Linked DNA regions of Microscilla marina ATCC 23134. The protein of the gene in region 1 binds, or shares a complex with, the protein of each later gene. Links are inferred from orthologs where the notes say so. Each region holds a gene or a part of one and is shown on either strand. Other genes may lie near its edges.

Region 1 (4,229 bases):
TAACTTTAGCAAGTCTCACCCAAAAATGTATAGTGACCTTGCTTCTGACAACCCTATTGACTTGTGTCGTTATCAAGTGGCTAACTGCTACATGGGACGTATTGGGCTTATCAACTCTGGTGGGGCGTCTGGTGGAGACAGCGACAAGGCGGATGCAGTAAAAACTGCCGTGATCAATAAACGTGCTGGTGGAAGTGGCTTGATCTTAGGGCGTAAGGCTTTCCAAAGACCTGTAGCAGAAGGAGTAGACATTTTGAATGCTGTTCAGGATGTGTACTTAGAAGATAAAATTACATTGGCCTAAGCCTAAGGGCTTAGGTCTCAAAACACAAGTAAAACCACTTCTAACTAACAAATTTATAATCTAATGAATATACTATGAATTTGTTAGTTACCTGTTTAACTAACTTGCTGTGATGAGCTCAACGTAGTTAAATAGGGAGTAGCACCGATATTCATCGGTATCTAAGGACTTGCGACTTGTTGCTTAAAGCTTGTCCCTGTTGGAGCTTTTAACCATCGTGGTTTTACTGAATTTTTATTTTTTAGTTTCCGCAGTATTCAATGCTGCGGATTCTTTTTTTCAACACACTTTACAAGGTTTTGCTACGGCAAACGAAAAGGGAAGCTGGTGAAAAACCAGCACTGTACCCGCAACTGTAAGTTGTAAAAGCTCTTTTTTGCACATAATGCCACTGTAAGTATGCGTACTTATGGGAAGGCGCAAAGAGTATGCAACGAGTCAGTAGACCTGCCTTGTAATAGTTAGTATACTTAACTTTCGGGAGCTAGAGTTGGGTGTGAGGCGTTTGGAAAATAACTATGGAATGACCTTTTTTATAAAGTAAATTCATAGCCTTGTTGCGCTTTGCCCTCTTTGTAACTCTCTCCTAAAAGATGGTTTTACCCCAAAACAATCATTTAAAATGGATACAAATTTAACAAAACGTATTGAAGAGTCAGAAACGCATATATTCAAGGCAGTTTTTCCAAATACCACCAACCACTATGACACCTTGTTTGGGGGTACCGCCTTACAACTTATGGATGAAGTGGCCTTTATTACAGCTACTCGGTTTACCCGCCTTAAGGTAGTAACGGTAAGTTCTGACCGGGTTGACTTTAAACAACCCATTCCGGCAGGCTCATTCATAGAGCTAATAGGCAAGGTAGTCAAGGTAGGTAATACCAGCCTGGGGGTGCAAGTAGATATTTTTTTGGAACACATGTACGAAGAAACCCGACAACGAGCCATTTCGGGTAATTTTACATTTGTGGCCATTGATGAAAACAGACACCCATTAACTATCCGGGAAAATTTACCTAAAACAAAATAATTATCAGCACAAGCTACAAGTACAATATCTTGGAAGTTAGGAGGTATGCCACACATTTTTTGGGTGAACAATCTTACATAACTTTCATAAATTGATTATTTACATTTAAATTTGGCGACTAATTTTAAGTCAGTTACATAAAAAACACAAACCTGATAACAACGGGTTTATTTATAAAACTTTATAAGTCAGTTATTTACATTTAAAATTTGGTGAAACGGGCATCTTTTAACTTTAACAAAGATCAATGCCTACACCTGTTTTCAGATATTGGTAGCAGGTAATAAATGCTCTGAAAAAAGAGTATTTGATGCATCAGACCAGTCATAGCATCAGGTTTTTCTATAAGGGTAGATACCCTCCTGTGCTTGTACCTCTGACCACTTGTTACCCCAAAAAACAAAAATATGGCTTGGTATAAAAGAGAAAAAAAAGGGATTATTACACCTACCTCAGCAAAAAAAGAAACTCCTGAGGGGCACTGGTACAAATGTCCAAAATGTAAAAACGTAATGAACTCGCGCGACCATAAGCAAAATGCTTATACTTGCATAGAGTGTCATTTTCACGCCAGAATAGGCTCTAAAGAATATTTTGAGGTGTTTTTTGACAAAAATGAATTCACCGAACTGGACGCAAATATGATGTCTGGCGATCCGCTTGATTTTTCAGACACCAAGACTTACCCTACACGTATTCAACAGTCACAATATAAATCTGGATTGAAAGATGCCGTAAGAACTGGTCATGGGAAAATGAAGGGGGAAAATATTGTATTGGCAGTCATGGATTTTGGCTTCATTGGAGGATCAATGGGTTCGGTTGTTGGTGAAAAAATATCAAGAGCTATAGATTTTGCCCGTGAGAAAAAATACCCTTTGATTGTAGTATCTAAATCGGGGGGCGCCCGCATGATGGAGGCAGGGTACTCGTTGATGCAAATGGCCAAAACATCGGCTAAGCTTGCTTTGCTTGCCGAAGCCAAAGTTCCTTATATATCATTGCTTACTGACCCTACTACTGGTGGAGTATCGGCTTCTTTTTCTATGTTAGGTGACTTTAACATTGCCGAACCAGAGGCTTTGATTGGTTTTGCCGGGCCACGTATTATCAGAGAAACCATAGGCAGAGACTTACCTGAAGGATTTCAAACTTCAGAATATTTACTCGAGCACGGTTTCCTTGATTTTATCATAGATAGAACCGAAATGAAAAATAAATTGGCGGGTTTGATTAAAATGCTAAAATAACCTGCTTTTTATACATTACAATAGGATGCCTGTAACGCTTTTGCTGTTACAGGCATTTTTATTTTGAGACTTTTGCGCCTCGTAGTTACGTGTGGAGGGTTAAAATATATAACACTTAAATATTATCAAAAATGAGATGGATTAGTCAATGGCTGGCTACAGGTTGTTTGGTGTTCATTACACTATCTTTTGGGTATGGTCAAATGCTTAACAAACTGCCTACAGATAAGTTTTTCAACCAAATAGTGGGTACTTGGAAACTCAACAATCGCCCCGTGCTAGAGCAATGGACACAGGCTACGTCGGGCTCCTTTCAGGCAAGGGTGCTAGACCTAAGCAAAGGTGACAGCACCTTTACTGAAACCATTAGAGTAATAAAAGATAAAGGACAAGTTTGTTTTGTGGCAAAAGTATTGGAACAAAACGATGGTAAACCAATTAAGTTTAGGTTAGCTAAAAAACGTAAAAAAAAGGTTATATTCATCAATGAAAAACACGACTTTCCTCAAAAGATTGAATATCGTCTGAAAAACACCCAAACGCTACAAGTGCAAATAAGTGGTGTGGTAAGGAAGAAAGTCAGAAAAATAACCTTTGTATACCAACGAATAAAATAATGCAAATAAGTGCAGATAATAAGGCATTATACTTTACCAGTGCTGGGTGTTCAGTATGCACTGTGCTTAAACCCAAAGTAGCCCAACTAATAAGCACCCATTATCCTAAACTTGAGTGGCAGGAAATAAACATAACAAGTAGTCCTGAACTTGCCGCGCAATATAGTGTGTTTACGGTACCTGTATTTATTTTGCTCTTAGAAGGCAAAGAATATGTAAGGCTTATTCGAGCTTTTTCATTAGATGAAGTCAGAGAGAAAACAGACCGGGTATACAGGTGGCTATTTGACGAATAAACTATTAATTAAAAGCTAGTTAGGCAAACATTTTGCGCATACGGTTTTTATCATGGGGGTTGTTTTAAACTTTGCCAAACCAATAACTGTTGCATCAAGAGCATACACATAATTTTGGCAAAATAGTCCCCTTGTGTTATTTGGGTATACTTTCATTTTTACAGAAATTACTAAGATTTTTGATTATAAAATAATAGCCAGTACGGCTTCATCAATCATTCGGTCATAAAATATATGGAACATCATATCTACAAAAAGAAAGAATTAGTAAAAGGTGGTTTTTTGAAAAACCTGCTTGGACAAAAAGTAAAAGAGAACGCCTTGATTGAGATCAATAATCTTTTGGCTGAAAAAGAACTCACCAGCATCACTGTAGACGAAGTTCAAAATATTGCGGCCAAATACAAGGTAAACCTTGAAGGTGAGTTTAATAATGATGTATTGGTGTTTTACACCGATTATCTCAGAAGTTGTCTGGATGACAAATATTTGTCGGAAGAAGAGCTGGCTGATCTAAAGCATCTTAAGTTTATTTTAGGCATTAACGACAAAGAAGTAGATATTATACATAGCCAACTGGCTGGTGAAATTTATAAAGTAGAGGTGGAAAAAGCCATTGAAGATGGAATGCTGGATGATGACGAGAAGCAATTGATGGAAAAACTACAGAATGATTTAAAACTACCCACAGATGTTGCCGAAAAAATATACCAAACCAGCGGACAAGAA
Region 2 (3,335 bases), on another replicon or contig:
ATGGTACTCAATTTTAACGTCTGGATTGATAGCCTGTAAACGCTGGGTTATAGCATCTACTTTTGGTTTACCAACATCTTCCAGTGTATAATTTTGCCGATTTAAGTTACTAATTTCCACCTCGTCAGCGTCTAAAAACACAAAATTTTCAAACCCTAGTCGCAAAGCTGTTTCTGCTATGACACTTCCCAACCCTACCCCCCCAAAAAGTATTTTTGCATTTTTAATTTTTTCTTGTTGGTCTGGATTGATAAATAGGTTATTTCTAGAGTAGCGATCATTTGCTATATTATTATCACTCATGGGGATATAAGTTAATGATTAGATACAAAGCAATATATAAATAATATCTTTTCCCAAAAAGATAAACTCACAAAAAAAACCCCTTGCTCATCACAAGGGGTTTTCATTATTTTTTAACCATTTAGGAAAAAGTCGCTACAAATCCGAAAAGTCAAAATCATCTAGAAATGCAGTAGTAAAGTTACCAGCTTTGAAGTTTTCATCATCCATTAACTTAATGTGGAATGGGATGGTGGTTTTGATGCCTTCTATCACAAACTCCTGCAAGGCTCTTTTCATACGTACCAAGGTCTCTTCACGCGTTTGAGCCGTTACGATCAACTTGGCAATCATAGAGTCATAAAATGGAGGGATTTCATAGCCTGCATAAATATGACTATCAACTCTTACTCCGTGCCCACCTGGTATATGCAAGTTAGTAATTTTACCTGGAGAGGGTCTAAAACCTTTAGCTGGATCCTCGGCGTTGATACGACACTCCATAGAATAAAGATTAGGTGTGTAGTTTTGCCCAGAAATGGCGATACCAGCTGCAATTTTTATCTGCTCTTTGATAAGATCAAAGTCAGTTACTTCTTCTGTAATGGGATGCTCTACCTGAATACGGGTATTCATCTCCATAAAGTAAAACTTATTGTATTTGTCTACCAAAAACTCTACAGTACCTACTCCTTCATAACCAATGGCTTCAGCAGCTCTAACGGCTGCCATCCCCATTTCTTCACGCAACTCAGGTGTCATAATAGGTGATGGTGTTTCTTCTACCAGCTTCTGATGACGACGCTGAATAGAGCAATCTCTTTCGGATAAGTGACAAGCTTTGCCTGACTGATCTCCTGCAATTTGAATCTCGACATGGCGTGGCTCCACTACAAATTTTTCCATGTACATGCCAGCATTACCAAAAGCAGCCTCTGCCTCAGCAGTAGCACTGTTCCAGGCATTCTCAAACTCCTCATCTGATTTGATAATTCGCATTCCACGACCACCGCCACCGGCAGTCGCTTTTATGATTACAGGATAACCAATTTCTACGGCTAGTTTTTTACCTTGCTCTGCCGACTCTAGTAAGCCATCAGATCCTGGCACAACCGGGACTCCGGCAGCTTTCATAGTATCTTTGGCAGAAGCCTTGTCTCCCATAGAGTTAATCATTTCAGGAGAAGCACCAATAAATTTGATGTCGTGCTCAGCACAAATACGAGAAAAATCTGCATTCTCTGATAAAAAACCGTAACCTGGGTGTATCGCGTCTGCATTGGTAATTTCGGCAGCAGCTATCAGGTTAGGAACTTTAAGGTAAGAGTCTTTACTAGCAGGGGGTCCAATGCATACCGCCTCGTCAGCAAAACGTACATGCAGGCTACTTTGGTCAGCAGTAGAGTACACTGCTACTGTTTTAATGCCCATTTCCTTGCAAGTACGAATAATTCGAAGAGCAATTTCGCCTCTATTTGCAATTAATATCTTATTAAACATAGAATATGTTTTCTTTGCTTATGGAATGATCGTGACTTCCTCAGAATAAATAGTATGAGGTAGTGTATTTAAACTAGTCTGCAATACAAAAAATAATACAGTCTTTTAATTAGGCTCTACCAAAAACAGAGGTTGGTCGTATTCTACGGGTGTAGCATTGTCAACCAACACCTTGACAATTGTCCCTGATACATCAGATTCAATCTCATTGAACAGTTTCATTGCTTCAATGATGCAAACAGTTTTTCCAGTCTCTACCGTATCGCCAATATTGACAAATGGAGGGGTTTCGGGGCTTGAAGACCTATAGAAAGTGCCAATCATTGGTGACTTTACAGTGATCAACTTTGACTCATCCACAGCATTGTTGTTCCCATTGCTTGTGGGTGCTTCTGTTGCAGTCGCCACACTATTCTCTGGTGCAACTACTTGTTGAGCTGCTGGAGTAGTGACTGCTGTAGGAGCAGCTACCAAAGTAGCTGGAGCCTCAGTTACATTTACCGGAGTGTTTCGCTTAATGCTAATCTTGAAGTCATCTGACTCGATATTTACTTCAGCAAGCCCCGACTTGGAAATAAAATCTATTAAATCTCTGATTTCTTTTGCTTTCATAAGTATTCTGTTTTTTATACTTAATGTGTATATTTCTTAAGAATCTGGTAATAAGTGTTTATATTCTTCCCGCTTTGCTATTTCCTGACCATCATACGCCCATTTAAGGTATACAGCTCCCCAGGTAAAACCTCCACCAAAAGCAGCCAATATAATATTGTCTCCTTTTTTAAGCTGAGGCTCATAGTTCCAAAAATTTAAAGGAAGCGTACCACTGGTAGTGTTTCCGTATTTGCTAATGGTCATCATTACTTTATCAGATTCCACCCCCTCGTCCAGTCCCATGCTTTTTGCTGTAGCATCTACAATGCGCATGTTTGCCTGGTGTGGATTTAACCAGTTTACATCAGCAGTAGTCAGATGATTACGTTTCATCAACTCTACAACTGAAGATCCCATGTTTGTTACGGCATGTTTAAACACATGCTTGCCTTCCTGATATACGAAATGTTCACGGTTTTCTACAGTTTCTTTGGTAGGTGGATGACGACTCCCACCAGCTTTTTGGTGCAAGTGTTTCCAGCCCGACCCATCAGACTGCAGCACTGCATCTTGTACTCCAACCCCACTATCATCGCCTTCTAACAAGACTGCACCAGCTCCATCACCAAAAATCACGCAGGTTGTACGATCAGTATAATCAATAATAGATGACATTTTATCGGCCCCCACCACTACTACTTTTTTATACATGCCAGTTTCTATAAACTGTGCTGCAGTAAACAGTGAGTATAAAAATCCTGAACAAGCTGCTTGTACGTCGTAATTAAAAGCTTTGGTGGCTCCTACTCCATCTGCTATAAGGTTGGCTGTAGCCGGAAAGACCATGTCAGGAGTGGTAGTGGCGCAAATAAGCAGGTCAATTTCTTCTGGTTTAGTATTCGTCTTTTCCAATAATCCCTGCACTGCTTTGACTCCCATGTGGGAAGTACCCAAGCCCT

Evidence for each region. Proteins that work in one complex are often made in the same cells at the same time.
Region 2: the proteins of accD (region 1) and accB are in contact, whole or in part, in a solved structure (PDB 8UXZ), measured with the Escherichia coli proteins. The link is inferred for Microscilla marina ATCC 23134 from one-to-one orthologs.

The regions. Positions count from the first base shown.
Region 1 is NZ_AAWS01000003.1:163,199-167,427, reverse strand. The notes cover bases 721-3,665. They hold accD (acetyl-CoA carboxylase, carboxyltransferase subunit beta), read left to right. Parts: upstream 721-1,744; coding sequence 1,745-2,587; downstream 2,588-3,665. Other genes in these bases: M23134_RS03285 (thioredoxin family protein), read left to right, coding at 3,204-3,500; M23134_RS03290 (DUF6265 family protein), read left to right, coding at 2,719-3,204; M23134_RS03300 (acyl-CoA thioesterase), read left to right, coding at 927-1,337. In the rest of the region: M23134_RS03305 (class I fructose-bisphosphate aldolase), read left to right, coding at 1-304; M23134_RS03280 (hypothetical protein), read left to right, coding at 3,735-4,229.
Region 2 is NZ_AAWS01000017.1:103,024-106,358, reverse strand. What follows is about bases 642-3,335. They hold accB (acetyl-CoA carboxylase biotin carboxyl carrier protein), read right to left. Parts: upstream 2,395-3,335; coding sequence 1,888-2,394; downstream 642-1,887. Other genes in these bases: M23134_RS17395 (beta-ketoacyl-ACP synthase III), read right to left, coding at 2,431-3,335; accC (acetyl-CoA carboxylase biotin carboxylase subunit), read right to left, coding at 642-1,782. Also shown: M23134_RS17410 (HesA/MoeB/ThiF family protein), read right to left, coding at 1-303; more of accC, read right to left, coding at 439-641. UniProt on the Escherichia coli protein: This protein is a component of the acetyl coenzyme A carboxylase complex; first, biotin carboxylase catalyzes the carboxylation of the carrier protein and then the transcarboxylase transfers the carboxyl group to form malonyl-CoA.